One region of the Shinella sp. GW835-FHT14H05 genome, then DNA from elsewhere that is predicted to be linked to it. Evidence: riboswitches for the same ligand, from Rfam matches in the RefSeq annotation. Region 1 holds a riboswitch; each other region holds the start of a gene.
What was found. A riboswitch is a leader RNA that binds a small molecule or an ion and turns the genes downstream of it on or off. The one in region 1 is predicted to bind cobalamin.

Region 1 (7,621 bases):
TCAGGTCTTCCGCCTCACCACGCAGAAGCCGGTCGCCCACTTCCTGGAGGCCAAGGCGCTCGGCATCCATACGCGCCCGGTCGTGCTTGGCCCGGTGACCTTCCTGAAGCTCGCGAAGGCGCGGCCGTCCACCTTCAAGCCGCTCGACCTACTGGCGAAGCTGCTGCCGGTCTACGAGGAGCTGTTCCGCCGTCTGGGCGAGGCGGGCGCGGACTGGGTTCAGGTCGATGAGCCGATCCTCGCGCTCGACCTTACCGAGGGCGAGCGCCATGCCTTCAAACTCGCCTATGAAGGCTTCGCCAGGGCGGCGCCCGGCCTGAAGCTGATGCTGACGACCTATTTTGGCGCGCTGGCGGACAATCTTTCCGCAGTCGCCGCCCTGCCGGTCGCCGGCCTTCATGTGGATCTGGCGCGTGCGCCGGAACAGCTCGACGCGGTCGTGCAGGCCGTGCGTGCGGACCAGGTTCTCTCGCTCGGCGTGATCGACGGGCGCAACATCTGGCGGGCGGACCTCGCGTCCATCCTCCACCGGCTGGCCCCGGTCGTGTCCGCCCGCGGCGCCGGTGCGGTCGAAATCGCCGCCTCGTGCTCACTGCTGCATGTGCCGATCGACCTCGATCTCGAAACGGCGCTCGACGCCGACCTCAAGACCTGGCTTGCCTTCGCGACGCAGAAGCTTGGCGAGCTTGCGACGCTCGGCAAGGGCCTGGCACAGGGCAGGGATGCCGTCCGGCAAGCCCTGGATGACGCCTCGCAGGCCATCGCCGCCCGCGCCGCTTCGCCGAAGGTGACCGACCCGCTGGTGCAGGGCCGCATTGCCGGCATCGACGTGGGCATGAAGACGCGCGCGAGCGCCTTCGAAACGCGCCGCCGGATCCAGTCGGCGGCGATCAGGTTGCCGCTGTTCCCGACGACGACGATCGGCTCGTTCCCGCAGACGAGCGACGTGCGCAAGGCACGCTCCGCCCATGCCAAGGGCACCCTGAGCTATGCGGACTACGAAGCCTTCCTGCAGAAGGAAACGGAAACCGCCATCCGCTGGCAGGAGGAGATCGGCCTCGACGTGCTCGTGCACGGCGAATTCGAGCGCAACGACATGGTGCAGTATTTCGGCGAGCAATTGTCCGGCTTCGCCTTCACGCAGCATGCCTGGGTGCAGAGCTACGGCTCGCGCTACGTCCGCCCGCCGATCATCTTCGGCGACGTCTCGCGGCCGAACCCGATGACGGTGCGCTGGTGGCAATATTCGCAGTCCCTCACCGACAAGCCGGTGAAGGGCATGCTGACCGGCCCGGTGACGATCCTCAACTGGTCCTTCGTGCGCGACGACATCGCCCGCAGCGCGACATGCCGGCAGATCGCGCTCGCCATCCGCGACGAGGTCGTCGATCTAGAAAAGGCCGGCGCGAAGCTGATCCAGATCGATGAAGCGGCGCTTCGCGAAGGCCTGCCGCTCCGCCACAAGGACTGGCAGCATTATCTCGACTGGGCCGTCGAATGCTTCCGCCTTTGCGCAAGCGGCGTGGCGGATGGTACCCAGATCCATACCCACATGTGCTATTCGGAGTTCAACGACATCATCTCCGCGATCGCTGCTATGGATGCCGACGTCATTTCCATCGAGACGTCGCGCTCGAAGATGGAACTGCTCGATGCCTTCCGGAACTTTGAGTATCCGAACGAGATCGGCCCAGGCGTCTACGACATCCACTCGCCGCGGGTGCCGGAGGTGAAAGAGATGACCGATCTCCTGTCGCTCGCCCGCGAGCGCCTTCAGGATCGCCAGATCTGGATCAATCCCGATTGCGGCCTGAAGACCCGCAAATGGGAGGAGGTCAGGCCCGCCCTCGTCAATATGGTGGCAGCCGCCTCCGAACTGCGACGGGCGGCGCAGTAACAACGCGTGGCCCGGCCGCAAGGCCGGGCCGTGTCGTTGCTTCTATCGAGGATGTCGTATTCCCGAAGGTCATTTCGTCCCGCGCGTGGTTTGTTGGGCCTGTTCAGGGTGCCATCCCGGCTTTGTCGGGATGGATAATTGGGAAGCCGGTCTAAAACCGGCGCTGCCCCCGCAACGGTAGCGGAACCAAAATCTCGGCAAATGCCACTGGCCAAGCAGGCTGGGAAGGCGCCGAGAGTGTCCGGAAGGACGGTTCTGGAGCCCGGAAACCAGCCTTGAACCCAAGACTCGACCGATTGCGGTGGGCGATCGAGAGGCGAATAGGCGTCTCGTTCGGGCCGCCCTGTTCCTCCTCTTTTCCATCCTTTCGTCGAAAGACACGGTCCGCATTCGCCCATTGGCGATGCGCGCCGGCGTTCTGAGCAAATCCTGCCCGCGCAGTAGCGGGCCGGAAAGGCGTTCAACTGAGGAGGAGACGGATATGAGCAGGAACAGAGGCGTCGTCTACATGCGCCCCGGCAAGGTGGAAGTGCGCGACATCGACGACCCCAAGCTGGAGGCGCCGGATGGCCGGCGCATCGAGCACGGCGTGATACTCAAGGTGATTTCCACCAATATCTGCGGCTCCGACCAGCACATGGTGCGCGGCCGCACCACGGCCATGCCCGGCCTCGTGCTGGGCCACGAGATCACCGGCGAGGTCATCGAGAAGGGCATCGACGTCGAGATGCTGCAGGTCGGCGATATCGTGTCCGTGCCGTTCAATGTCGCCTGCGGGCGCTGCCGCTGCTGCAAGTCGCAGGATACCGGCGTCTGCCTGACGGTGAACCCGTCGCGCGCCGGCGGCGCCTATGGCTATGTCGACATGGGCGGCTGGATCGGCGGCCAGGCGCGTTACGTCACCATCCCTTATGCGGATTTCAACCTCCTGAAATTCCCCGACCGCGACAAGGCGATGGCGAAGATCCGCGACCTCACCATGCTGTCCGATATCCTGCCGACGGGCTTCCACGGTGCGGTGCGCGCGGGCGTCGGCGTCGGCTCCACGGTCTATGTGGCCGGCGCCGGCCCGGTCGGCTTGGCCGCGGCCGCCTCCGCGCGCATCCTCGGTGCTGCGGTCGTGATGATCGGTGATTTCAACAAGGATCGCCTGGCGCATGCCGCAAGGGTCGGCTTCGAGCCGATCGACCTTTCCAAGAGCGACCGGCTGGGCGACATGATCGCCGACGTGGTCGGCACCGACGAGGTCGACAGCGCCATCGATGCCGTGGGCTTCGAGGCGCGCGGCCATGCGGGCGGCGAGCAGCCGGCCATCGTGCTGAATCAGATGATGGAGATCACGCGGGCAGCCGGCTCCATCGGCATTCCCGGCCTCTATGTCACCGAGGACCCCGGCGCGGTCGATAGTGCTGCAAAGGTCGGTAGCCTGTCGCTGCGCTTCGGCCTCGGCTGGGCGAAGGCGCAGTCCTTCCACACGGGCCAGACGCCGGTGCTGAAGTACAACCGGCAGCTCATGCAGGCAATCCTGCACGACCGGCTGCCGATCGCCGACATCGTCAACGCGAAGATCATCGCGCTCGACGATGCGGTGCAGGGCTACGAGAGTTTCGACCAGGGAGCGGCCACGAAATTCGTGCTCGACCCGCATGGGGACCTGTTGAAGGCCGCCTGACGGCCGGGTGCGCCGGCGGAGGTTTCCGCCGGCGCACGCAAATCACGGATGAAGGATGAAACGATCATGGCGGATCTCCGGGATGTCTTGATAGACCACCTCGTCGATGCGAGGGCAGGGTGGAGCATGGGCTCCTTCGGGGCGGTCGCCGAGTTCCACCAGGATTGGGGCGAATATCTGGAGGCCGACGCGCCGACGATGTTCGTGCGCGCGACATCGCGCGGCGCCATGCGGCTGAACGCCGACATGGTCGATCAGGTCGTTCCGGTCGCCTATGAGACGCTCAGCGCGAAGCCGCAGCGCTGGAGCCACGGCGTGGCGCTCTGCCTGCCCGAAAGGGATTCGGCGATGGAGGGGCGCAAGGTCCTGACGGAGCTTGGGGCCGACGCGGAGGCGGTGCGTCCCGCCGACCGGAAGGCGGTGCTGTTCGATATCGGGCTGGCGCTGCCACAATGCGACTTCTGCATCCGCACGGCGGACACGGACCTGATCGCCCTCCTGCGCGCCCATGCGGGGCGCAGCCTCTTCGAGCCCGGCAATCCGGTGAGCGCCGCCCTCATGGCGGCCCATCCCCATCGGGTGGCGCTGACCCGGATCGGCCGCATCGAGGTTTTTCAGAAGATCGGCGGGCCGGAGACCGGCGGCGTCTCGCCCGCCGGGCCGCACACGCACCTGCTGCCGCATCTGCTGCGGTCGGGCCGCACCCATTCGGCCAACACGCCGATCCCGAAATATCACGTACCGCTCGGTTATCTCCATCCGGCCAATCCCGTGATGGATACGCTCGGCCGCGACCTGAAATTCGACATCGACGCCCATGCCCGGTTCCAGGCGCTCTTCGAGCGCTTCGCCCGCCCGGACCTGCCGCTCCTGCGCAAGGCGGTGCTGGACGCATTGGCAAGGCGGATGGAACCCGATCACTTCCCCGCCCAATCCGACCGCTTCAGCCGCGCGACGGTGCGCATAACGCTGCGCCAGCAATATCGGCTCGCCGAACGGTTCGGAAGCCGCACCTATCTTGGCCTGGTGTCGCAATGGCGGGAGGTTCTGGACCGTGTCTCGGACGGAGCCGAAACGGACGCGGATATACCGGGCCACGCCGCCGCCGAATGGCAGAATCCCGCGACCCTGGCCGCAGCGGGCTGACGGCTACGCCGCCGACCCGAAATGCCGCAAGGCCCAGCGCCGGCCATCGCTCGTCAGCGAAAGCGACCCGAGCGGCTCGACATCGACGCGCCAGATCGACGTCAGCGGCGCGCCGAGAACATGCGCGAGAACGATCTTCAGCACGATGCCATGCGTGACGGCCAACCGGCGTCCCCCCGTCCCATGCAGGCCATCCAGCCAGGCGGCCACGCGCTCGCGCACCTGCTCGAAGCTTTCACCGCCATGCGGCGCCGCCGACGGATCCGCCATCCAGTGCTGGAGATCGTCGGCTGCGACATCGGCAACCGCCAACCCGTTCCAGCGCCCATAGTCGACATCCCGAAGCGCCTCACAAAGCGTCGGCTTCGATGAGAAGGCCGCGGCCGTCTCGGCCGCGCTGGTCTCGGGGGCATGCAACACGTCTTCGAAGGCGGGAATGTCACGCGCGAGCCGTGTTGCGCGTTCAAGCTCTTTGGCAAGGAGCGGCTCGTTGGAGGAAAAACGCGGCTGCTGATTGGACGCGGTCGCGCCACGGCTGAGCAGCGTCAGGCGGGTCGCCCGGATGCGGGATGTTTTTCCGCTCACGTCTTGCTCGGCTTCCCTGTCGTCGTGTGTTTCTACTTTGTTCCGAAAACCCCTTCCGGGCAGTTGCCTGCCCGGAAGGAAATGTCATGGGGTGCTGTAATCAGCTGCAGCCGCTCGTGGCGCCGCAGGTGTCGCACTTCTCGCAGGTGCCGTTGCGCACCATCGTGAAGTTCTGGCACTCGGAGCACATGTTGCCGGTGTAGCCCTGGGCGATCGAGCGCATGCGGCGTTCGGCTTCGAGCTTCTTGGCGTCGGCCTTGGCGCTGGCGGCTTCGGCGGCGGCCTTGTCGGAGAAGAGGGCGGTGACGCTCTCGACTGCGCCGTCCGTGGCCTCCTCGGCGACTTCGTCCGCGACTTCCGCGGCACGCTCCTCGTAATCGCGCTTGAAGGCGACGATTTCGGAGGTGGAGATGGCGACGGCCGGCTCCAGCTTGCGCGCGGCATTGCCGGCAAACGAGGTAACGTTGCTGCCGGAGGATGCCTTGGCGGGCGCTGCGGTTGCCGCACCCTTCGGTTCGCCGAGCGCGCGCTCGCCGCCCTGGCCGCCCTGGACGAGCGTCGGCTTGTGGCCGCGGGTCCAGCCGGTGGAGATCAGGTTGGTCTTGCCTTCCTGGATACCCTTGCCGAGCGCGGTGTTGGAGAAGTCCGAGGTGTCGACATGGGCGAGGTCGTGGCGGCCGAGATAGGAGACGGCGAGTTCGCGGAACACGTAGTCGAGGATCGACGTGGCGTTCTTGATCGCGTCATTGCCCTGCACCATGCCGGCCGGCTCGAACTTGGTGAAGGTGAAGGCCTCCACATATTCTTCGAGCGGCACGCCATACTGGAGACCCAGCGAGATGGCGATGGCGAAGTTATTCATCATCGCGCGGAAGGCGGCCCCTTCCTTGTGCATGTCGATGAATATCTCGCCGAGGCGGCCATCGCCGAATTCGCCGGTGCGCAGATACACCTTGTGCCCGCCGACGACGGCCTTCTGGGTGTAGCCCTGGCGGCGGTTCGGCAGCTTTTCGCGGTCGCGGATCAGGCGCTCGACAATCCGCTCGACGATCTTTTCCGTGACGGTGACGGCCTGGGCGGCAGCGGGTGCTGCGATCAGGGCCTCGACGGCATCATCCTCGTCGTCCTCGTCCTCGATCAGCGAGGAGTTGAGCGGCTGCGACAGCTTGGAACCGTCGCGGTAGAGGGCGTTCGCCTTCAGCGCGAGCTTCCACGAGAGCATGTAGGCGTTCTTGCAATCCTCGACGGTCGCCTCGTTCGGCATGTTGATCGTCTTGGAGATAGCGCCCGAGATGAACGGCTGGGCGGCCGCCATCATGCGGATGTGGCTTTCGACCGAGAGGTAGCGCTTGCCGATCTTGCCGCAGGGATTGGCGCAATCGAAGACGGCGAGGTGCTCGTTCTTCAGGAACGGCGCGCCTTCCAGCGTCATCGCACCGCAAACGTGGATGTTGGCGGCTTCGATGTCCTTCTTCGAGAAGCCGATATGCTCCAGCAGGTTGAAGGACATGTCGGAGAGCTGCTCGTCGGAAACCTTCAGCGTCTCCTTCAGGAAGTCGGCGCCGAGCGTCCACTGGTTGAAGGCGAACTTGATGTCGAAGGCTGCCTTCAGGCCGGCGCTGACCGCCTCGATCTTCTCGTCGGTGAAGCCCTTGGCCTTCAGCGAGCCGGGGTTGACGGCCGGCGCCTGGTTCAGGTTGCCGTGGCCGACCGCATAGGCCTCGATCTCGGCGATCTGGCTTTCGGAATAGCCGAGCGTGCGCAGCGCTTCCGGAACGGCGCGGTTGATGATCTTGAAGTAGCCGCCGCCGGCGAGCTTCTTGAACTTCACCAGCGCGAAATCGGGCTCGATGCCGGTCGTGTCGCAGTCCATGACGAGGCCGATCGTGCCGGTCGGCGCGATGACAGTCGTTTGGGCGTTGCGGTAGCCGTGCTTCTCGCCGAGTGCCACGGCCTTGTCCCAGGCAGCCTTGGCGTGGATGACGAGGGTCTGGTCCGGGCAATCGCCATGGATGAGAGCGACCGGGTTGACCGAGAGCTGCTCGTAACCGGTGGTTTCGCCGTAGGCGGCCCGGCGATGGTTGCGCATGACGCGCAGCATGTTGTCGCGGTTCGGTGTGAAGTTCGGGAACGGACCGAGTTCGCTCGCCATTTCGGCGGAGGTCGCATAGGAGACGCCCGTCATGATGGCGGTGAGCGCACCGGCAATGGCGCGGCCTTCCGTCGAGTCGTACGGGATGCCCGAGGACATCAGCAGGCCGCCGATATTGGCATAGCCGAGGCCGAGCGTACGGTATTCGTAGGAGCGTTCGGCGATCTGG
Region 2 (7,621 bases), on a different contig from region 1:
GCCTTGTAGAGCGCCGGCCAGCCGTCGGGCATTTTCACCGCGCCGTCGGCAAAGCGGGCGCCCTGCTTGTCGCCGATCTCGGCGAGCGGCGCCACTTCGTCGGTGGCGAAGCGGCCGGCTTCGGAGAGGATCGCATCGACGAGGTCGTCCGTGAGATCGCCGAGATGGCCGCCCTCCAGCGCGGGTGCCAGCCCCGCCACATGTTTCAGCGTGAACGCAATCTCCTCGACCGGCGCCTTGTACATGACTATCCTCCTCCACGACGTGCTGGCGGGCAGATTATTGATTTTTACGTAAACGTCAACTTTTCCGACGCAAATCCCCAAACGGAAACAGGCCGGCCGGTGGTTAGACCGGTCAGCCTGCTTCCTGTGCCGGGGGGACCGTCCGGCACTTTAAAATCAACCCTTAGCTATAGGGCGAGATGCACTGGCGACGCGGGCCGCCATAGGGCTGGAACGTGTTGTCGTAGGCGCGATACGAACGGTAGCGGTTTGCGCACCAGTTCACATGCGAGCCGCCGCCACCGACATAGCCGCGGTCGTTGGCGATCGCACCGCCGATGACGGTGCCAACGCCGAATGCGGCCAGCGGGAACCAGAAGCCATTGTGGTAGCGGTAACCGCTGCGCTGGTAGCGGTAGCCACGGTGGCCACGATACCAACCGTTGCGGTAGCCGCGGTCACCGCGCCAGCCGACATTACGGTCACGGCCGCGCCAGCGACGGCTTTCACGATAGCCACGATTGTTGCTCCAGTTGCGGCCGCGGTCAAAGCGTTCAGCGCGCCAGGTGCTCCCCCCGCGCCGCCAGATACGGCGGTTGTGATCGCGCACGAGCTGCACCGAGGTGCCACCTTCGGTGGCTGTCGTCTGGATCTTCGCGACGGGAAGCGGCATGGCGCTTGCCGGCACGACCGGCGTGGCGGCGAAAAGCGCCGACATCGCCACCGCAAGGACTTTATTGATAAACTTCATGACAATTCTCCCTAGGCGTGCCCTTCAGCATTTGCTCGAATGGCAATTTGAACGCGAAACGCACGAGAGTCCCTTTCGTTCCATATGCGGTCTTCCCGCGCGCGTTTCAATGGCTCGGCTCGTCACAAATTCGGGAGCCTTGTTCTGGAACCTTCGGCGGATTAGCGCTCCGTTAACCATGTCTCGTTCACCATGCTCGCTTGATCCGGCGCGGGATTCGAACAGGAGCGTCCATGAACCCGAAGCATCTTTCCGGCCTGGCGGCCCTCATCCTGCTGGCGGCCCTGCCCTTTTCGGCCCGCGCGGTCGATGTGGAACCGTGGAGAAAGCCGGAAAACGCCATCGTCATCGATGCCTACGAGCTGAACGAGATCGACTGGTCGGAGATGCTGTCCGACAAGCGCATCGCCGGCTTCATCTCGAAGGCCTCCGACGGCCTGCCGGAAAGCTACAGCTGCAAGGGCGAGCACAGCGGCGATACGGTGGCGCACTGCAAGACCATGTGGCGCAAATATGCGGTGAGCCGCGAACTCTACGAGACCCGCCGGCTGCTCGCGCGCTCGAAGGGCCTGCTGTGGGGCGCCTATCATCTCGCCCGGCCGGGCAACCCGGTCGACCAGGCCAACCATTTCCTCGGCTATGCCAATCCGCAGGACGACGAGATGATGGTGCTGGATGTCGAGGGCATCGATCCGGACACCTACATGTCGCTCGAAGATGCGCAGGTCTTTGCCGGCCATATCAAGACGCGCACGGGCCGCTATCCGGTGCTCTACACCAACCATTCGACCGCGCGCTATATCGCCGCGCACCGCGACGAATACCGCATCCTGTCGCGCCTTCCGCTCTGGTATGCCCGCTACAAGCCGGGCATCGAGGGCGCCTTCCCGATGGGCAACTGGGACAATTATGCGCTCTGGCAGTTCTCCGCCGGCGTCAACTGCTCGAAGCGCCGCTGCCCCTACCGCGTGAAAGGCGCGCTCAACGACATCGACGTCAACGTCGCGCCGATGAGCAAGGCCGCACTCGGCAAAGCCTGGGCCTTCGGCGGCCTGGTGCCGGAAAAACCCTTCGAGCCCGTGGACGAGATGCTCACCGCCTCCATTCCCACCGGCGGCGCGTTCAAAGCGACCGTCGAGGCCGCAGCCTCCATCGGCGCCGAGGCACAGACGACCGGCGCCGTCACGCTCGCCTCCGGCACGACGACGTCGTTCCCGGTGACGGTAACAGCCGAAGTCCGCGCCGGCCTCGCCGCCAAGGGGGCTGCGACTGCGGCGGTCGGCCAGCGCGTGGTCGACGTGACGCCGTTAAACTACCAGGATTTTTGAAAGCCGGTGCCTACGCATGGCCTATACATTCGCCATCGGCGATATCCACGGATGTATCGATCCCCTGAACAGACTGCTCGCCCGGATCGAGACCTATGCTTCGAACGGCAATATTGTCTTTCTAGGTGACTATATTGACCGTGGCCCGAACAGCAGCGCTGTCCTCGACCGGCTGATCGCGGGCCCACCCACCGGCTTCGACTGGATTTGCCTGATGGGCAACCACGAGGACATGATGTGCGGCGCTTATGACGGACGAAGCGACCGCGACTTGTGGCTCAACAATGGTGGCGTCGAGACAGAAATGTCGTTCGGGGGCAAGGTACCAGCGGAATACCTCGACTGGGCCACAAGGCTTCCACTTATCCATGTTGATACGCACCGGATCTTCGTCCATGCCGGCGTATTGCCTTTATTCCCGCTGGACAAACAAAGCCCGCGCGATCTGTTGTGGCATCGCTTTCCGCCGGATGAAGCCGGCGACTATTGGAACCGGCATGTGGTGCACGGCCACACGCCTTCCAAATCCAATCCCGTCACGATTGGCAATCGCACAAATGTGGATGCCGCATGCGTTTTCGGCGGGAAGCTTGTATGCGCTGTATTCGATGATGCCATCGCCGGCGCGCCGATCGACTTCATCGAGGTTGCGGCCACCGGCGACGCATAAACTCCTCCTCACGCCTCGATAGACACATCCCCGATCGGCCGCGAGCAGCAGGCGAGGATGTAGCCTTCCTCGATTTCGTCGTCGAGGATGCCGCCGTTGTGGCGCATGTCGACCTCGCCGGAGACCTTCATGACACGGCAGGTGCCGCACAGGCCGCCCTCGCAAGCGGCACCGATGCGCACGCCGGCTGCGCGGGCGGTTTGCAGGATCGTCTGGCCGGGCGGGCATTTGGCGTCCTTGCCGGCCATGGTGAAGGTGACGTTCGAGATCGCCTCCGCATCCACCTCGCCCGCACCGCCGCGGATGGCGAGTTCTTCAGGCGCGGGTGCGGCCGCCGGCTGGAAGCTCTCCTCGTGGTAGCGTTCCATGTTGAAGCCGCAGACCTTCAGCATATCGCGCACGCCGCGCATGAACGGCTCCGGGCCGCAGCAGAAGACGGTGCGATCACGGAAATCGGGCGCCAGCAGCGAGAGCCGGGCGGCATCGATGCGGCCGCGCAGGCCGTGCCAGCCGTCGCGCGGATTGTGGCCCTCGACGACGAAGCCGAGCGCGAGGTTCGGCATGTGGGCGGCGAGACATTCGAGCTCCGCCTTGAACAGCAGGTCCTCCGGCTTGCGTGCGCAGGTGACGAAGGCGACATCCGATTGCGGCGCGCAATCCGACATCCAGCGCGTCATCGACATCATCGGCGTCACGCCGGAGCCGGCCGAGATGAACAGGTACTTTTCCGCCGGATAGCGCACGAAGGAAAAGTCGCCGAGCGGGCCGAAGGCCTTGAGCTTCACGCCGGGGCGCAGGTTGTCGAACATCCAGCGCGTGCCGATCGAATTCTTCTGCACCTTCACCGTCACGGAGACGGCGAAGGGGCGCGAGGGCGTCGAGGACAGCGTATAAGTGCGCATCACCGGATCGTCCGGCGACACCGGCAGTTCCAGCGTGACGAACTGGCCCGGCAGGTAGCGGAACCAGTTGTCGCGATCCGAGCGGAAGGTGAAGGTCATCACATCCGTCGTCTCCGCCGTGACGGCGATGCATTCCAGGAGGTGCTGGCGATCGTTCCACGGATGGAGTTCGTCGAAATGGTGGAAATGGCTCGCGACCGTCATGTCAGGCCACCCGCGAGAGCGGCTTTTTGGCGCCGTCGAGCCGTTCGATCATGAAGTTGGCATACCATTCGACGAACTGCATGACGCCGCCTTCGTCCTCCGGCGAATAGGGGCCGGGCTGGTAGGCGGGCGAGCGGATGCCGAAGGCGTTTTCCTCGACGATCCGGCGGTCCTGGTCATTGGTCTCGGTCCAGACATGGGTGAGCTCGTCGAGACGATAGTCGATGCCTTCCACCGCATCCTTGTTGACGAGCCACTTGGTGGTGACCTGCGTCAGCTCAGGGCCAAGCGGGATGACACGGAAGGTGATGGCGTGGTCGGCCAGCACATGGTTCCACGTCGTCGGATAGTGGAAGAGCAGCAGCGTGCCGATATGGCTTTCCAGCACGTCGCTCGACAGCGGGCGCTGGACGGCGCGCGCGCCGGACATGGTGTAGCTCTCGGCGTCCTGGATGAGCGGCATGCGCGCGGCGCGGAACTGGCCCGTCGGCGACATGCGGAACTCGCTCGGCAGGCCGGCCGCCTCGCACTTCGCCCAATGCTCGGCGATGACCGGATCGTCCTTGGCGCCCTGCACGCCGGTGGCGCTGGGGGCTTCCGGATAGGTGCGGCAGAGTTCCGGATGATTGGCGGCGCAGTGGTAGCACTCGCGGTTGTTTTCCCAGACGAGCTTCCAGTTGCCCTTTTCGATGATCGTGCTTTCGAAGGCGACCTTGGTTTCGCCGAGGCGATGGCGCGCGAGATAGGGCTCGACCAGATTGCGGAAGGCGGTGAAATCCGGCGCCTGATCGGCCAGGCAGATGAAGATGTAGCCGCCGACCGTCTCGCAGTGGATCGGCTTCAGGCTATGCTGCGTCTTGTCGAAATCCTCCGCCATGTGGCGGGCGAAGAGCAGCGAGCCATCAAGTTCATAGGTCCACTGGTGATAGGGACAGACGAGCTTTGCCGACGTTCCCTTCTGCTGGTTGCAGACGCGCGAGCCGCGGTGGCGACAGGAATTGTGCAGCGCGCGCACCGTGCCCTTGCGGTCGCGCGTGATGACGACGGGATAATCGCCGACCTGGACGGTGAAATAATTGCCGGCCTTGGGGATTTCGCAATCATGGCCGATGAACAGCCAGTCGCGATACCAGATCGTCTCCATGTCGAGCTTGTAATGGTCGGGGTCGATGTAGAAGGCCTGCTCGAGGCTGTAGCCATCGCGCCGGTTCTTGAGCTTGCGGAGCACGTCGCTGCGAATGTCCATGCCGGATCCTCGGATAATCTAAATGGGGGCTGAGGCGCACGGAAGAAGACGGCATCCGGGCAGCGAACCGCACGGAATGCACGCTTCCCAGCCGCCCGCCGCAGCCAGTCACGATCGTTTCTCCAGGCTGGTTTCCGGGCTGAGGAGCGTTCTGCGGGGCATGACCTTGTCGGGTCATTCCTCTTCGAACCGTCGCGGCGCCTTCCCAGACCTCCCGTCCAGTGACGTATGCCGCGTCTTGCTCCAACACCGTTGCGGGGGCAGCGCCGGATTTTAACCGGCTTCCCAATTCTCCAAACTCTTTTCAGGAGCGTGGCACCTTGAGTGAGCTTATCTAACCGCAAGAATCGTCGCGCGACATGTCGAAAAACGACATGCCATCATGATTTGGCGACAGGATTTTCGCGTGGTTAAAAAGCGGGACGCCGAGATTTCTGCATATATGTCAGGGTGATATGCCTAGCTTTGCGGCAAAATGCCCATCCCCTCGGCAGTTTGCAGCCCACGATCATGCTCTTGTCATATTGCGACCCATAGCACTTGCCTGCGAGGAATGGGGAGCGGACCGGAAAGAATTGTTTAACGTCGTTTGCATAAACTTCTCCCCGATCAAGGCGCTAGGATGGGGTGCTCGCCACGTGCAGCAGACGAAGTTCCGATATTACGACGCCGTCGCCTACAAGCGCGCGAACCCGCCCAAATCCGCCGTGCACACGGAATTCCTGCGCACCGGCCGCATCGATCGCAACCTCGACTGGCTGCCGAGCGAGAAGCGTTACCTCACCTACCAGGAGGTCGCAGAACGCACGGGGCGCAAGCTCGAACGGGCGGGCACGGTCACGCATGACCGCATCAACGGTTTCCACCGCTCGATCCAATTTCCCAAACTGATCTTCCACCGCACGCTCGCCCGCACGCCGCATCTCGGCTATTGCCACATCACCGTCGCCAATTCGCGCTTTGCCGAATTCGAGAGCGTGCAATGGGCCTTCTACATGGCGAACTTCTTTGCCGACATCGGTGACGAGGAGCAGTTCTTCGCCGGCATTTCGCAGAAGCCGGGCCGCATGTATTTCGCCGTCGCCATCGTGCCCGGCGACGAGGAAGGCCGCTTGCGGATCGACCGCAAGGTGCGCGGCAACGGCGTGATTTTTCGCACGGACGATCCCGCCCTCGCCATGAAGAACGTGCTGCTGCTCGGCGCCCGCGACGAGGCGCTCCGCAAGATCATCCGCGCCATTTGAAGCTAGAACGCATGTCGTTATCGCAAAACCGCTGCACACTTTTGCGCGACATGCTTTAGGCTCTATACAGCAGCCATTCCTTGCCCGCCGGCACTTCGTCGCCGCGGCCATAGACGATCACGAGATCCCCGCCCGCTCCCTTTGCCTCCGCAAGCGCCCGTTCGCAGGCCGACGAGAGGTCGAGCGCGCTGTCGGCGCGGTCCGACATGCAGACACCGGCCGAAAGCGTCAGGTGGCCGAGGTTGCGGCCGGTGCGCGGATCGCGCAGCGCCATCGTCTGGAAGGCGGCGCGCAGCAGGTCGATCAGCCGCGTCACTTCGCTTTCGTCGGCGGTGTGGAACAGGAAGCCGAAGCGCAGGCCATCGATGCGCACGGCAAGCTCGCCGGCCGGGAAGACCTGACGGATCAGCCCGCCGTAGAAGCTCACGAGGTGCTCCGACAGGGCTTCGATCTGCGCGGGTGAGAAGCGGCGGTCGGCATCGACCTCCGCGACCGCGACGCCGCAGAGCATCGGCAGGTCCGGATTGGAATAGATGCGGGCGAGCGCCTTGTTGAAGGCGCGGCGGTTGCCGAGCTTGGTCGGCGGATCGACGAATTTCATCGCCTCGAACTCCGCCATCTCCTTCTGGATGCTGTCCATGACGGCCGATTGCGCGGCGACCTTTTCCGCCATTTCCGCCGTGTGGGTGACACGCAGCTCGGTCGCCCGTTGCAGGGCTTCGAGCGACGAGCCGAGCGCGCCCTCGCCCGCCGCGCTGCGGATGACCTGCGAGGCCTCGCCGATCAGGCGGCCGTAGTCGGACAGCGACGAGCGCTCCTGGCTGAGCAGCTCCATGAAATTGCCCATCTCGCTGCTGATCGCGCCGGCGGAGCGTTGCAGCACGCTCGCCTCGTGCTGGTGCGGCAGGTATTTGCGCCCGAGCTCGTCCAAAGCAGCTTGCGTCTTGTATTTGCCGAGAGCGATGAAATCGCGCACCAGATCCGGGTTGGCACCGGCATAGGCCTCGTAGACCAGCTCGTAATTGCGCGGCAGGCCATCGATGCCCATCTGC
Region 3 (7,621 bases), on a different contig from region 1:
CACGGTGATGACGCCATCGACCGTCACCTGCGTCTTGATTTCAGGCCAGTTGAAGGCGGCGACGAGCGGCTGCGGAAGGGCCAGGCCGGACGTCTCGATGACGATGTGGTCCGGGCGGTTTTCGCGTTCCAGCAGCTTCGACATGGTCGGGATGAAATCATCGGCGACGGTGCAGCAGATACAGCCGTTGGTGAGCTCGATGATATCGTCCTCGCTACAGGCTTCCGCGCCGCAGCCCTTCAGCACGTCGCCATCGACGCCGAGATCGCCGAACTCGTTGATGATGAGCGCGATGCGCTTGCCGCCGGCATTCTGGAGCAGGTTGCGGATCAGCGTCGTCTTGCCCGCGCCGAGGAAGCCGGTGATGACGGTGGCGGGGATTTTCTGTTGCAGCATGACTCAACCCTTCATTTTCAGCGGCAATCCGGCCGCGACGAAATAGACTTCTGGCACGAGGGCGGCGATCTGCTGATGCAGCCGCCCGGCATGGTCGCGGAATTCACGCGCCATGCGGTTTTCCGGCACGATGCCGAGGCCGACCTCGTTGGAGACGAAGACCAGCCGGCCCTGCGCCGCCTTGATCGCTTCCGCGAGGCCGGCAAATTCCGCGGCCATATCGCGTTCCTCCAGCATCAGGTTGGTCACCCAGAGCGTAAGGCAATCGATGAGCACCGCCCGGTCCGGGCGTGCCACATCCCTGATGCGGGTGGCGAGCGCAAGCGGCTCCTCATGGGTTTGCCAGCCGTCGCCGCGATCCTCGCGGTGTTTGTCGATGCGCTGGCGCATCTCATCGTCCCATGCCCGGCCGGTGGCGATGTAATGACGCGAAAGGCCGGTCTCGGCGACCAGCCTTTCGGCAAAAGCGGATTTTCCGGAACGCGCACCGCCCAGAACCAGGACGGCTCCGGGCGATGTCTGTGCCATATCAGGCGGCCTTGGCGATCTTTTCGTTGGCAAAACCCAGCGAGAGGCCGAGCACGATCCAGAAGAACAGCGTCGTGGCGAGCGCCGCGACGGCGAACTCCGCACCGAGAACGGCCGGAACATTGCTGGAAATGTCGCCCGGCTGCGGCGCGCCGTAGACCTGCGGCGCCGCAATCAGCACGATGCCGGCGATCTTGGCGACGATGCCGTCCTTGAGGAAGAGCAGGTAGAGCCCTGCCGCGGAAAGCACGATGGTCGCAACCCACCAGACTTGGCGATCGCCGAGATCGGCGGCCGGGAAGCCCGGAAGCTCCGGCGGCAGGCCGATGGCCGGCAGCATGTGCACGGCAAGCCAGCCGGCAGCCCCCCACAGCGCACCGTTCGCCACCGTGATCGGATGGCCGGAAACGAGGCTGAAGCCGGCGAGCAACAGGGCAAAGCCCGAGCCGGTCACGAGGTTTGCGAGCAGCGTGCCGGAGAACCGGCTCATGCCGAACATGATACCGCCCTCTTCGTGCTCTTCGCCCTCATGGGCATAGGCGACGGAGATCGGCGAGAAGGACGAAGCCACATCCAGAAGGACGGCGCCGAGCGAAGAATGCTCCTGCGTCTGCGTGGCGCCATCGGTAGCGGGCGTGGTGCCTTCGGTGGCCGGCGCGGTTTCGCCGCCGCCCTCGAATTCCTCCGCATGGAGAATGAGCGGCACGACTCGCGCCTCCTGGGCGGCTGTCATCAGCACGCCGGAGAACAGCCCGGCCACCAGGGCGGCCAGGAGATAACGAACGATCATGTCAAAAACTCCTTAGTGGCAGGGAAAGCCGTAGGAGTGACGGGTGTCGTGCGCCGTGTCATGCAGCACGGCCGAATTCGCGAGGCCCGCGCCGAAAACCAGGAAAGCGCCGATCAGAAGCGCGAAAACGCCGGCAACAAGGCGGTCGTTTGCGGAAAGGGTAACAGAAGACGTTGAAGAAACAGCCATGACAACCTCCGTGCAGGCGTTGGGGAAGCCCCTCCCCAGGTCGGGCGAAATGCCCTCATCGGCTGGCAGGTCTCCTGGCTCGCGGCGTCCGGCGCTTTTCAACGCCTGCGGAACATTCTCACCTTCCCGGGTAGACGCATCGCAAAAGGGTGGACGATTCGTAGACTAAGAGGCGTCCGGCCCCGGCTTATCGCGATGCCACCCAGTGGCTTTTCCGGCGGGTTCTCCCTGGCACGGCCTGAAGCACCATTGCTTCGTCCCGCACCAGATCCTGCCCTCCGGATGAACGTCCCTCGCCACTCTACAGTCGCGGGGTCGGCCGTGATTGCAGCGCCCTATTTGGGTCCGCCGCGTCACATTCCCATTTACTCCCCGATCCGTTTCCGGATCCGGGAACCATCCAATAATCCGGATGATTATGCTTCCGCATCGCGCAAGTCAATCGATCCGCAGCGGCATCGCCTGTGCTGAAACCGCCGTCACCCACTCAATAGCCCGGAATGATCACCAGACCGCCGCCATCGTTGTAGTAGCTGTCGCCGCGGTATTCGCGCTCTTCATAGTACCCATCGACCGGGCCTTCGAGCACGTCGTAGTCCTGCTGGTAGCGGCGCTGGCGGTTCTGCCGGGCTTCGGCATATTGCGCGGCCTGCCGCAATGCGCGGTATTGCGGACGCGACAGGTAGCCATCGGCGCGATAGCCGGAGGAACCCTGCCAGGCGGCGATCGCCGAGCGGGTGCGCGGGCCGAAGACGCCGTCGACGCCGTAGGTATTGTAGCCGAGCGCGCTCAGGAAGCGCTGTGCCTGCACCCGAATCGACCGGTCCATGTAGGCCTCGCGGGGATCGACGATCGGCCGCTCCTCGATGGCCTGGCGCTCGGTGTCGATGATGGCCGTCTCGGTTTCCTGCTTCGGCGTCACCGCCTCCTCGCGCTTGGTATCGGCCAGCGCTGCGAGCCGTTCGCGGGCATCCCCGACGAAACGACCATTCGGATATTCGTCGAGATAGGCCTGGAACGATTCCTGCGTGCCGCCGAGCACGGCCTTTTCGAAGATCTCCTCCTCGCGCTTCTTCGCGTCGTCGGCCCGTTCGATGGCGAGGCCGCGGTTCTTGCGCTCGGCGTCCTGCGTTTCGGTTTCGCGGGTGGCCGTCGCGGCTTCGCCGGTGTCGGCCCCCTCGGTTTCAGTATTTTCGGTGTCCGCCTGCTTTGCGGCTTCAGCAGCCTCTTCGGCGCGTTTTTCAGCCTCTTCGGCAAGGCGGGCGGCTTCCGCAGCCTTGGCCTCGGCATCCGCCGCAGCGCGTGCCGCTTCGGCCTTCAGTTTCTCCACTTCAGCCGCCTTCTCTTCCGCAAGCTTGCGCGCGGCGGCGGCCTCTTCCTGGATGCGCGCCTTTTCTTCGGCGACGGCCTTCTCGGTCTCGATGCGCTTGGCTTCGGCCTCGCGACGGGCGGCGGCTTCCTCTTCGGCCCGCGCCTTCTGCGCGGCCGCGGCCTCTTCGGCCTTCTGGCGTTCGGCTTCGGCCTTCAGGCGCGCCGTTTCTTCGGCCTTGGCTTTGTCCGCAGCCGCCTGGGCCTCTGCCTTAAGGCGCTCGGCCTCGGCGGCCTGTTCATCGGCCAGCTTGCGCGCAGCCGCTTCCTTCTGTTCCGCTTCCGCCTTCAGGCGGGCGGCCTCTTCGGTGCGGGCTTTTTCCGCGGCCGCGGCTTCCGCTTTTGCCTTCTCCTCGGCGGCGGCCTTTTCCGCGGCCAGCGCACGGGCGGCGGTTTCTTCTTCCGCCTTCTTCGCCTCGGCTTCCGCCTTCAGGCGGGCTTCTTCCGCAGCCTTGGCCTTTTCGGCTTCGGCAGCCTTCTGCGCTTCCTCTTCAGCCTTCTTGGCCTCGGCTTCGGCCTTCAGGCGTGCCGTTTCGGCCTCCGCCTTGGCTTTCTCGGCCTCGGCGGCCTTCTGTGCTTCTTCTTCGGCCTTCTTCGTCTCGGCCTCCGCCTTCAGGCGCGCGGCTTCCGCATCGGCCTTCGCCTTCTCGGCTTCCGCAGTTTTCCGGGCCTCTTCCTCAGCCTTGGCCTTTTCCGCAGCCGCCTGCTCTTCCGCCTTCGCCTTTTCGGCAGCGGCCGCCTGTTCCGCTTTGGCCTTGGCGTCCGCCTCGGCCTGCTCGGTGGAGGTGCCGGTCGTCTGCTTCACCTTGGCGGCGGCCTGCAACTCGGCGATGCGCAGGCGCGCCATCGAGGCGAAGGTGCCGTTCGGATATTGCTTCAGATAGGTTTCGTACTGCGTGAGGTCGCTGCCGGCGGAAACCTTCTGCCAGAGCGAAAATTCCTCTTCCCAGCGTTTTCCGGCACTTCCGGCTTCCTTGCCGGTGGTGGCCTGGGCGAAGGCGATTGCCGGCTGGCCCGCGAGCGTCAGCCCGACGAGGCTTGCAAGGCCGATCCTCACCAGAACGGATCGTGCGAGAGGTCCAGAACCCATAGTCGTCTCACCCTTTCGAAGGCGCTGCGCCCGGCAACCGGGCGGATTTCCATCTGTCCTCGCACCGAATTCTGGCGCAACTTTGGTGCGGCAGGCCGGCAGTCACAGGAACCCGATGGCTGAACGTTTCAGGGGCGCGATTTAATCAGCGCTGCCTAAAAGGCGATCGAGCCAGGCCGGGTCGAGAACGGCCTCCAGCTCCGCCGCCACACCATCCAGCGCCACGTCGACGCCTGCCCGATAATCGAAGCCGCCGCCCTCGATGCCGAAGTCGGCGAGCAGCCGCGCCCGGTAGGCGTCGCTCGAAAGCAGGCCGTGCAGATAGGTGCCCATGACGCGGCCATCCGGCGAGATCGCGCCATCCGCCCGCCCGTCGATGCTCACGGCAGGGCGCAGCGCATCCGGCCCGGTGGTGCGGCCGAGGTGGATTTCGTAGCCCTCCAGCGGCACGTCATATTGCAGCGAGCGGGCCGTGCTGTTGCGCACGGTCTTTTCCGGCGCCATTTCCGTTTCGACCGCCAGCAGCCCGAGGCCTTCGACCTCGCGCTCGCTGCCCTCGATGCCGAGCGGATCGGTGACGCGGTGACCCAGCATCTGGTAACCGCCGCAGATGCCGATGACGCGGCCGCCGCGGCGTATATGCATCGCGAGGTCCCTGTCCCAGCCGGCCGCGCGAAAATCGCCGAGGTCTGAAATGGTGGATTTCGAGCCGGGCAGCACGACGAGCCCGGCATCGGCCGGAAACCGCTCGCCCGGCCGCACGAAGACGAGATCGACCTGCGGCTCGGCCTTCAGCGGATCGAGATCGTCGAAATTGGCAATGCGAGGCAGCACCGGCACCGCCACCTTCAAGGCGCCGCCGCCGCCCTTGGCGAGTCGCTCTAGAACCACGGAATCCTCGGCCGGCAGGCGCGCGGCGTCTTTCAGCCACGGCACGACGCCGAAACACGGCCAACCCGTGAAGCGGCCGATCTCGGTAATCCCGTCGTCGAACAGCGTCACGTCCCCGCGGAACTTGTTGATGAGATAACCCGTCACTATGCGCCGGTCTTCCTCCGGCAATATGGCATGCGTGCCGACCAGCGAGGCGATCACGCCGCCGCGGTCGATGTCGCCGACGAGCACGACCGGCACATTGGCGCGCGTCGCAAAACCCATATTGGCGATGTCGCCGGCCCGGAGGTTGATTTCCGCCGGCGAGCCAGCACCTTCGACGACAACGAGATCGGCACCGTCCGAGACGATCCCGAAACTTTCCAGCACCGCATCCATCAGCTTCGGTTTGAGCGCCTGGTAGTCCCGCCCCTTCGCCTGACCGAAGACTTTTCCCTGCACGATGATCTGGCTGCCGACGTCGGATTGCGGCTTCAGTAGCACCGGGTTCATGTGCACGGAGGACGGAACGCGGGCGGCAAGCGATTGCAGCCATTGCGCCCGGCCGATCTCGCCGCCATCGGCGGAAACGGCGGCGTTGTTCGACATGTTCTGCGGCTTGAACGGGCGCACCTTCAGCCCGCGGTTTGCGGCGATGCGGCAGAGCCCCGCCACCAATACCGTTTTTCCGACATCGGAGCCGGTTCCCTGCAGCATGATCGTTCTCGTCATACCATCCCCCTAGCATTCCGCCCCGTCGCCGAAAAGCCCTGATTTACCGCAATTCCGCCCCAATTTGGGGGCGGCGGGAGATGCAATTCAGCAACAGAAAGTCATGCAATTCGAGCATGGCAGATCTGCTGTTCATTCTGCGACATTTTGCGCCGTGAACGATCGTGACTTTCGCCCCGGACATGCCTATATCAACGTCATCACACAGCCGAGGCGAGTGGCTTCGGGTTTCAAGGACAAAGACCATGCTGTTCATCTTCAGCAAGCCGAATTTCGTACAGATCGCCTGGAACGGCGAAGCCCCCCAGAGCCAGTCCCGCGTGCGCAACGTCGTCATGGACGCCCCGCTCGGTCCGCTTGGCTTCATCCGCACGCGCTCCGTCGGCTGATTGTTTCGAGCGCGACGTCAGGTCCGCTCGCATGGAACGTCGCCTCTCTCCGGGAGGCGGCGTTTTTTTATGGATTTTTGTTTTCTGAAGGTGCGCCAGAACGGCGAAAGCCGTGCATCCCGTTAAGTGATGCACGGCTTGCCAGATACGCATGGCGGCTTCCGACAAAAACGCATCGGAGCCCAAGGCACTCCGGTACGCTAGACCTTTCCGGAGCGGACGGCGGTGTCCCCCGCCATGTCCAAAGCAATAGCGGCACATCCTTACCGGACCGTTATCGGGAGCTTAAGCAAAGATGAATCGCGATTTTTTTTGAAAAACCGCGAAATATTTTTTGCGAGCGCAAAGCGGCGCATACGGAACAGGATATGTCCGCATTCAACGACCATCATGCGCCGCCAGTCTATCGGCCCCGCGGACATTTGCCCCGATGCGAGCAAACGCCCATTTTTTCCACCGTATGGTTGCCGGTTTTTCAGCATCTTGCCCTCCCGCCGGACCGCAACTGACAGAGGATGGACGCGCAGGAGGTTGATTTCTCAATAAGAACCCGTAGGCTACCCCTGTGACGTACGAGAAGACGACGCCGGTGACAGGGTTCCGCCGGCGGACCAGAAAAAAGCTCGGCGTCGTTGCAGCAGGGGGATTTGGCTCGCCTCACCTGGCATCGAACCTCCATGGCTGCCGTAAAACTTTCGGGCAGACGGGACAACGCAGTAGCCTGCGCTGCCTTCCGGGTTGATCGCTGCATCCAAGACTGGGAGGTCTTAAAACTCATGAAGAAGCTCCTTGCTTCCACTATCCTCGCTGCCGGCCTCTACGGCTTTGCCGGTGCCGCCCAGGCGGCCGACTGCGGTGAAGTATCGATAGCCGAAATGAACTGGGCGTCTGCCGGCGTTGCCGCGCATGTCGACAAGCTCATTCTCGAAAACGGCTACGGCTGCACGGTCACGCTGGTGACCGGCGACACCATGCCGACCTTCACCTCGATGAACGAAAAGGGCGAGCCGGACGTCGCACCCGAAATGTGGGTGAACGCCGTGCGCACACCGCTCGACGCGGCCATCGCCGAAGGCCGGCTGATCCAGCTCGCTCCCCTTCTCTCGGAAGGCGGCGTGGAAGGCTGGTGGATTCCGAAATTCTTTGCCGACGCACATCCAGACATCAAGACCGTTCAGGACGCGCTGAAGCATCCCGACCTCTTCCCGGCGCCGGAAGACGCCTCGAAGGGCGCCGTGCACAATTGCCCGTCGGGCTGGAACTGCC
Region 4 (7,621 bases), on a different contig from region 1:
CGACGGCCAGTGCAAGCGCGGCGGCCGTCCACGGCCGGTCCTGCACCAGCACCGGCATCAGCTCCATGATCTGGCGGCCGAAGAGCAGGTCGGTCGGATAGAGCGGATCGGTCAGAAAGACCTGTTTCTGCTGAGAAATGACACCCATCAGCACGACGAGCGGCGAGACGAGCAGCACGGCCTTGTGCTGCCGGCCGATAAGCGCATCGATGGCTAGGTAGAGCAGGAAGAACACGCCCGTGGTGGTCCAGGCGGGCTGTTCGGGGTTGGTGAAGTAGAGCCAGGTCTGGTCGACGGAGCCGCGTGTGATAAGCTCGACGGCAACGACGGTCAGGAGGGCGAGAAGCAGGGAGACGGCGAGCGAACGCAGGACCGCCAGCGCCTTGATATGACGCGCGAAAAAGCCTGCTTCAACGGCAAGGCCTTCGGCGGCTTCGATAGCCACGGCGGTGGGAGTGAACAGGGCCAAGGCCATCTCCAAACTTCATAAAACTTTCGTACCATTGTCATATGGATGTCATCTTGAACAGGAGATGAACGGTTTCTGCAACGTTCATCCAGTGCTTTGGTTCCCCCTGTTGCACTGCGGCAATGTTCGGCGCGATCCGCTGAAAAACCGGGGTTCGCGCCGAAAGCGCGCGCAAACCGCAGGCAAACCTCGCCGGCCTTCATTCCCAAAGCGCCCGTCATGCTCTAAAGAGCTTGTCGACCGTTCGAGAGTGCGGAAGCGAGGCGCGGCCGCAGGATCGGACACCATGAGGAAACGGGTCCGCAGACATGACTTCCGAGACTGAAAAGGCGACGCTGCGCATCGCTATTGCGCAATTGAACCCGACCGTCGGCGACGTTGCCGGCAATCTCGCCAAGGCGCGCGCCGCGCGCGAGGACGCCGCCCGCCAGGGCGCAGACCTGCTGCTTCTGACGGAGCTCTTCATTTCCGGCTATCCGCCGGAAGACCTCGTGCTGAAACCCGCCTTCCTGAAGGCCTGCCGCCGCGCGGTGGACGACCTTGCCAACGACACCGCCGACGGCGGCCCCGGCGTCATCATCGGCTTCCCGCGGCAGGACGAGACGGGGCGTTACAACGCCGTCGCCGTGCTCGATGGCGGCAAGGTGATCGCGGTGCGCGACAAGGTCGACCTGCCGAACTACGGCGAGTTCGACGAGAAGCGCGTCTTCGACCAGGGCGCCATGCCCGGCCCGGTCAACTTCCGCGGCGTGCGCCTCGGCATCCCGATCTGCGAGGACATCTGGGGCGAGCTCGGCGTCTGCGAGACGCTGGCCGAAAGCGGCGCCGAAATCCTGCTGTCGCCGAACGGTTCGCCCTATTATCGCGCCAAGGTCGACGTGCGCCACCAGGTGGTGCTGAAGCAGGTGATCGAGACCGGGCTGCCGCTGATCTACGCCAACCAGCTCGGCGGCCAGGACGAACTGGTGTTCGATGGCGCGAGCTTCGCCTTCAACACGGACAAATCGCTCGCCTTCCAGATGAGCCAGTTCGAGGAGACGATCGCGCTTACCACCTGGAAGAAGCGCGGCGACGGCTGGGTCTGCGACGGCGGGCCGATGTCGCGCATTCCCGAGCACGAGGAGGCGGATTACCGTGCCTGCCTGCTCGGCTTCCGCGATTACGTCAACAAGAACGGCTTCAAGAACGTCGTGCTCGGCCTGTCCGGCGGCATCGACTCGGCGATCTGCGCGGCCATCGCCGTGGATGCGTTGGGCGAGGAGCGGGTGCGCTGCATCATGCTGCCCTACCGCTATACCTCGAAGGATTCGCTGAAGGACGCGGCCGATTGCGCCAAGCTGCTCGGCTGCCGCTATGACATCGTGCCGATCGAGGCGCCGGTTTCCGGCTTCCTCTCTTCGCTTTCGGAACTCTTCGAAGGCACGGAAGAGGGCATCACCGAAGAAAACCTGCAGAGCCGCACGCGCGGCACGATCCTCATGGCCGTCTCCAACAAGTTCGGCTCGATGGTCGTCACCACCGGCAACAAGTCGGAAATGTCGGTCGGTTACGCCACGCTCTACGGTGACATGAACGGTGGCTTCAATCCCATCAAGGACCTTTACAAGATGCAGGTCTACGCGCTGTCGCGCTGGCGCAACGAACATACGCCGCCGGGTGCGCTCGGCCCGACGGGCGAGGTGATCCCGAAGAACATCATCGACAAGGCGCCGTCCGCCGAACTGCGCCCCAACCAGACCGACCAGGATTCGCTGCCGCCCTATCCCGTGCTCGACGACATCCTCGAATGCCTCGTCGAAAAGGAGATGAGCACTGAGGAGATCGTTTCGCGCGGCCACGACGTGGCGACGGTGCATCGCATCGAGCACCTGCTCTACATCGCCGAATACAAGCGCCGCCAGTCGGCGCCCGGCGTGAAGATCACCAAGAAGAACTTCGGCCGCGACCGCCGCTACCCGATCACCAACCGGTTTCGGGATCGGGGCTGAGCATGGAGGCGCGCTCCAGCGAGCCGGGCGGCGACGAAAGCCGCCCGGATTTCACGACCGAAGAGATCAGGCTCATCCGGTTGTGGTCGCTGAGCGACATGTCGGCCGGCCGGCAGGTTTCGGCGCAGGTCGCCTATTTCGCAACACCGGCGGTGTTCGGAATCTACGGCCTTGCGACCGGCAGCCTCGTCATCGTCGGTGTGGCCTTCACCTGCATCCTTTTGTTGTTGGTCTGGGGTTTCGTTTCGACCTGGCGGGACCAGAGCAATGTCGTGCTGATGCAATCGATCTGCCGCAAGCTTTTGCCGGCGTTGGATGAGCGACAATAACGACAAGGGAAGCCCATGCGCAGTTCCGTCGAGATCCACGATATCGTCACCGGCGAGACACGAATCGTCTGGCAGACGGAGCGGCTTGTCGAGGCGCCGAATTTTTCGCGGGATGGGCGTTTACTGGTGATCAATGGCGACGGGTTGCTCTATCGCCTTTCGCTGGATGGCGGCGAACCGGTGCAGATCGACACCGGCTTTGCGACGCTCTGCAACAATGACCACGGGCTTTCGCCCGACGGTACGTTGCTGGCGATCAGCGACAAGGTGGAGTTCGGCAAGTCGGCGATCTATGTGCTGCCAGCGGAAGGCGGTACGCCGCGGCTGGTGACGCCGAACCTGCCGTCTTACTGGCATGGCTGGTCGCCGGATGGGGCGACATTCGCCTATTGCGGCATTCGCGGCGATCTCTTCGATATCTACACGATCCCGGTCGCCGGCGGCGAGGAGCGTCGGCTGACATTTGGCGAGGGGCGCAATGACGGGCCGGATTATTCGGCGGATGGTGACTGGATCTATTTCAACTCCAGCCGCACCGGCCGGATGCAGATCTGGCGGGTGCGGCCGGATGGCAGCGAGCCGACGCGCATCACCGACAGCCCCTATGGCGACTGGTTCCCGCATCCTTCGCCCGATGGCCGGCACTTGCTGGTGCTTTCCTATGATGGCGATGTCTTCGACCATCCGCGCGATCTTAGCGTGCGCCTGCGCCTGATGGACATGGATGGCGGCAATGCGCGCGTCCTTTTCGAGCTTTTCGGCGGGCAGGGCACGATGAACGTGCCGAACTGGGCGCCGGACGGCGAAAAATTCGCCTTCGTGCGCTACGCGCCGGCCGCCTGATCTCCCGATATCCGGTGAGCGCAAGTTAAGTTTTTGCTCACCAGCCCGCTTAAGCGATTTTTGCCGTCTTGCCTGTAGCCTTTGTTCAACAATGTCCGGAAAACCGGGCGGGGGACAGGCAGGGGCAGAGATGACGAGCAAAGCGGAAGAAAGCCGCGCGACACGGCGACGCGGTGTTGGTTTGGTGATCCGGACGGCGGCCGTGATGATCGTGCTGCTGTTCGGCGCCGCCAATTACCTCGTGCTCGACTACGCGATCGAGCGGGCCGACAGTTTTGTCGCCGAGACCGAGCGCACGCTGGTGCGCAACGAGTTCGGCCACCAGATCGACCAGGTCGTACAGTACCAGAGCCAGCTTTCCTTTTGGGACAAGAGCTTCAACGAGCTTGCAGACGGCATGCCGGGCGACGCCTTCGTGCGGGACCAGCTGCGTGACTGGATGTGGTCCGACTTCGGTTTCTCCTGGATGATCTTCGCTTCGCCGGACGGCGAAAAGGTGCTCGGCGTTTATCGCGGGGAAAAGGTTTCCGAGAGCAAGGCGCGCGAAAAGCTGCATTGGGTGAGCGATCTCACCCACAAGGCCGAGCGCAAATATCGCGAGGCGCTCTCGCCGGATCGCGGCGGCTGGCAGGTGGCGCGCGCCAAGGAGGATCCCGACCTTCTGACGCCGGCGCTGCCGGAAATCCATGTCACCGGCATGCGCCTCATCGACCGCGTCATGAGCATCGTCGTCGTGCAGGCCGTCGTTCCGAAGTCGCTCTATATCCCGGCCCACCGGCTGGAGCCGACACTGCTCATCACCGTCAAGCCGGTCTCGAAAAAGATGCTGGCGAACACCGAGCGACGACTCGGCGTGCACGATCTCGGCTTTACCCCCATCGTGACGCAGGAGCCGGGGCTGGTAATGACGCCGGTCGGCGCCGATGCCTACAATCCCATGGTCGCCTCCTGGCGGCCGAATATGCCGGGCTCCTTCGTCTGGCGCTCGGCGCTGCCGCAGATCGCGATGTTCGTGCTGGTCTTCGCCGGCGTCATGCTCTTCGTCACGCTGCGCTTTTCCGCCCTCATCAAGGCGCTCCAGCGCAGCGAGGCGAAAAACGCCTTCCTCGCGCGGCATGACACGCTGACGGGGCTGAAGAACCGCAGCGGCTTCGACGAGGAGGTGCGCCGCGCCATCCGCAAGGGCGAGACCAAGCCCTTCGCAATCCTCGCGCTCGACCTCGACAAGTTCAAAGCGGTTAACGACCGGCATGGCCACGCGGCTGGTGACGCGGTGCTGCAGGCCGTCGCCCGGCGTTTTTCCGATCGCATCGGCAAGCAGGGCTGCGTCGCCCGTCTCGGCGGCGATGAATTCTCCGTGCTCCTCACCGGCGAGCGGAGCCATGAGGCGCTGCTGGAGCTTGCCGGTAGCCTCGTGCGCGATACGCAGGTGCCGATTGCTTATGACGGCCAGTTGCTCGTCATCGGCGGCAGCGCCGGCATCGCGCAGTTCCCGCAGCACGGCGGCTCCGTGCATGACGTGATGGTGATGGCGGATGCCGCGCTCTACGCCGCCAAGAACGCCGGCCGAAACCGCGCCGTCCATGCGGATCATGTCGGCCAGGAGATAATCATCGAGGCCGGCGAGGCGCGCGCGGCCTGATATAGGGCGCTGACAGGCCGGTGCGCGGCGCGGGCAGGCTTGATCGCGCCGCCAAGCCATGCGCATATCGTTCCCGTCAGGTGCCTGCGTTTTGCAGGAGAATCGGGAATCCGGTGCGGGTGAGAGCCTCAAGTCCGGAACGTGCCCAGCGCTGTGACGGGGATGGTTCGCGCCGTAAAAGCTTGAATCGATTCAGGCTTTTGCCACTGGTTGTTCAACCGGGAAGGCAGGTGCGGGCCGTGTGACCCGAAGTCAGAAGACCGGCCTGGCAAGATAGACCGAACCGCGCGGACGGCGGAAGGTTTTGCGCATTGTTGGGGAGATGACGATGCGAGCCGAACCGTGCGATCCTCTGGTCGGGGCGGGCGCCTTTTCCAGCGAGGACAAGGCCGCCGTCTACCATGCCATCGAAACGCGCCGCGACGTGCGCGACCAGTTCCTGTCCGATCCCTTGCCGGACGATCTTGTAGGCCGCCTGCTGCACGCCGCCCACAGCGCGCCCTCGGTCGGCTTCATGCAGCCGTGGAATTTTCTGCTGGTGCGCAGCGAGGCGACCCGGCGCGCGGTGCATGCCGCCTTCCTGAAGGCCAATGCCGAGGCGGCTGCGATGTTCGACGGCGACCGCCAGACGCAATATCGCGCGCTGAAACTCGAAGGCATCCTCAAGGCGCCACTGTCGATCTGCGTCACCTGCGATCCGACGCGCGGCGGCACCGTGGTTCTGGGGCGCACGCACAATCCACGCATGGATGTCTATTCCACGGTCTGCGCCGTGCAGAACCTCTGGCTTGCGGCGCGGGCGGAAGGGGTGGGCGTGGGCTGGGTCAGCATCTTCCATGACGCCGACATCCGAAACATCCTCGGCATTCCGGACCATGTCGAGATCGTCGCCTGGCTCTGCGTCGGCCTGGTCGACCGCCTCTATGCCGAGCCGGAGCTTGCGGTAAAGGGCTGGCGGCAGCGTCTGCCGCTGGAGGACCTGGTGTTCGAGGAGCGCTGGCCGGACGCGGGCGTTAGTTGACGCCGGCATCGGCCGGGCGGCCGAGATCGATGGCGGATTCGTTGGCCGGCAGGAAGACCGGGCCGACCGTGCGCACCTTGCTCTTCGCCGGGTCGTAGTCGCGTTCCTCGACCTTCACCGGCAGCTTGGCCGGCGTCTCGTCCTTCTTCGGCAGCGTGTGGATGGTGGTGATCGAGCCGCCTTGCTCGTCGCTATCCCTGCCGGTGCTCGCAGTCTCGCTGCCCTTCAGCGCCTTCTCGCGCTTGATCATCTCCTGGTAATAGGCCGAGAGATTGCAGCCGCAGGCGCCGGGCTTGGAGAGGTCGCGCGTGCGGTAGGAGAAGGCGTTCGGCATTTCGTAATAGGGCCGGCCGGTGACCGTAGAGGTCATCTGGTCCGTCTCCTGGCCGCTCGTCATCGACTGGTAGAACAGTTCGGTCTGCGTCTCGGGGCACATCATCGCGCAGACCTGCTGGTCGCGGCGGAAATCGAGCGGGGTTGCGCCCGACGAGATCGGGAAGAAGCCGCCGTCGCAGGTGCGCACGCAGACGGTGCGCAGGTTGCCATGGCCGGAACCACCGCCGAGCGAGCGCAATTGCAGACGCTCGCTGCCCTCCGGCGTGGTGCCGAGAGGGAGCGTGCGTTTTTCATCGAGCGTGCGCAGCGTTTCGGTCGCCGCGATCGGCACCATCTTCGCCTCGTCATTGCAGCCGTTGCTTGCGAGCAGCGCGGTCAGGCGGGTGCGCTTGCCCTGCGACGAGGTGCCGCCGGCGAATTCGCGGCGTTTCTTGTCGAGGATGTCGAGATTGCGCTCCATCTTGCCGATGACCGTCGAGAGCGTGTCGCAGGCCGCCGCATTGGCGCCGCCGACGACGATGATGCTGCCGCCCGAGCAGCCGAGCCGGCGCTGGTCGCTCTTGGCCTTGCGCAGCTGGATGTTCTGGCGGGCGATGGCACCGGCATATTTGCGCGCGCTCGCCGTATCGACGACCACCTTGGGCAGGTTCGCAAGCTCCGCCTGGATCTGCTCGCACACCGCCGCTGCCGCCGAGCCGCCCGAAAGCAGGAGCGGCAAGCCGGTCGCAACGGCAAACAGAAGGCGGGTCAAACCTTTCAAATCTTCGATCCTGTGAAACTGTCGGGGCCGCGATCCGGCCGCATAAGCATATCCTATCATAGGCTGCATGAAGGGAAGCGCAACGTGCTCCCGCATTTGTGATTAATGCGCGGCGGAAAATATGAGTTGCGTATTCATCTTTTTGCCGGCTGCCCGCAATTGATCTCGTCCGGGGCTTGGTGTAGCACTCTGCGCACATACAACAGCCGGTTATGCGCCCGTCGCCGCGCAGC

Region 2: linked by a shared signal. The riboswitch ahead of AC1Q6Z_RS21575 (aromatic ring-hydroxylating oxygenase subunit alpha) and the one ahead of fdhA (formaldehyde dehydrogenase, glutathione-independent) in region 1 are both predicted to bind cobalamin.
Region 3: linked by a shared signal. The riboswitch ahead of AC1Q6Z_RS05995 (CbtB domain-containing protein) and the one ahead of fdhA (formaldehyde dehydrogenase, glutathione-independent) in region 1 are both predicted to bind cobalamin.
Region 4: linked by a shared signal. The riboswitch ahead of bluB (5,6-dimethylbenzimidazole synthase) and the one ahead of fdhA (formaldehyde dehydrogenase, glutathione-independent) in region 1 are both predicted to bind cobalamin.

Annotation. Positions count from the first base shown of each region.
Region 1 covers NZ_JBXAFY010000010.1:118,393-126,013, forward strand. The annotation lists gene metE (5-methyltetrahydropteroyltriglutamate--homocysteine S-methyltransferase) at 1-1,897, shown strand, start outside; cobalamin riboswitch at 1,987-2,189, shown strand; gene fdhA (formaldehyde dehydrogenase, glutathione-independent) at 2,379-3,569, shown strand; gene AC1Q6Z_RS25315 (DUF6925 family protein) at 3,636-4,715, shown strand; gene AC1Q6Z_RS25320 (histidine phosphatase family protein) at 4,719-5,300, opposite strand; gene AC1Q6Z_RS25325 (vitamin B12-dependent ribonucleotide reductase) at 5,401-7,621, opposite strand, start outside.
Region 2 covers NZ_JBXAFY010000007.1:215,437-223,057, forward strand. The annotation lists gene AC1Q6Z_RS21550 (acyl-CoA dehydrogenase family protein) at 1-245, opposite strand, end outside; gene AC1Q6Z_RS21555 (BA14K family protein) at 409-975, opposite strand; gene AC1Q6Z_RS21560 (glycoside hydrolase family 25 protein) at 1,209-2,303, shown strand; gene AC1Q6Z_RS21565 (metallophosphoesterase family protein) at 2,320-2,973, shown strand; gene AC1Q6Z_RS21570 (FAD-binding oxidoreductase) at 2,982-4,079, opposite strand; gene AC1Q6Z_RS21575 (aromatic ring-hydroxylating oxygenase subunit alpha) at 4,081-5,325, opposite strand; cobalamin riboswitch at 5,434-5,663, opposite strand; gene AC1Q6Z_RS21580 (DUF6656 family protein) at 5,964-6,569, shown strand; gene AC1Q6Z_RS21585 (GGDEF domain-containing protein) at 6,625-7,621, opposite strand, start outside.
Region 3 covers NZ_JBXAFY010000001.1:1,214,498-1,222,118, reverse strand. The annotation lists gene cobW (cobalamin biosynthesis protein CobW) at 1-396, opposite strand, end outside; gene cobU (bifunctional adenosylcobinamide kinase/adenosylcobinamide-phosphate guanylyltransferase) at 400-924, opposite strand; gene AC1Q6Z_RS06000 (CbtA family protein) at 926-1,714, opposite strand; gene AC1Q6Z_RS05995 (CbtB domain-containing protein) at 1,727-1,903, opposite strand; cobalamin riboswitch at 1,951-2,319, opposite strand; gene AC1Q6Z_RS05990 (peptidoglycan-binding domain-containing protein) at 2,391-4,361, opposite strand; gene AC1Q6Z_RS05985 (cobyric acid synthase) at 4,503-5,966, opposite strand; gene AC1Q6Z_RS05980 (hypothetical protein) at 6,212-6,355, shown strand; gene AC1Q6Z_RS05975 (ABC transporter substrate-binding protein) at 7,132-7,621, shown strand, end outside.
Region 4 covers NZ_JBXAFY010000001.1:1,355,811-1,363,431, forward strand. The annotation lists gene AC1Q6Z_RS06660 (LTA synthase family protein) at 1-475, opposite strand, end outside; gene AC1Q6Z_RS06665 (NAD+ synthase) at 778-2,457, shown strand; gene AC1Q6Z_RS06670 (hypothetical protein) at 2,460-2,786, shown strand; gene AC1Q6Z_RS06675 (TolB family protein) at 2,802-3,629, shown strand; gene AC1Q6Z_RS06680 (diguanylate cyclase domain-containing protein) at 3,760-5,271, shown strand; cobalamin riboswitch at 5,333-5,554, shown strand; gene bluB (5,6-dimethylbenzimidazole synthase) at 5,600-6,292, shown strand; gene AC1Q6Z_RS06690 (DUF2865 domain-containing protein) at 6,285-7,388, opposite strand.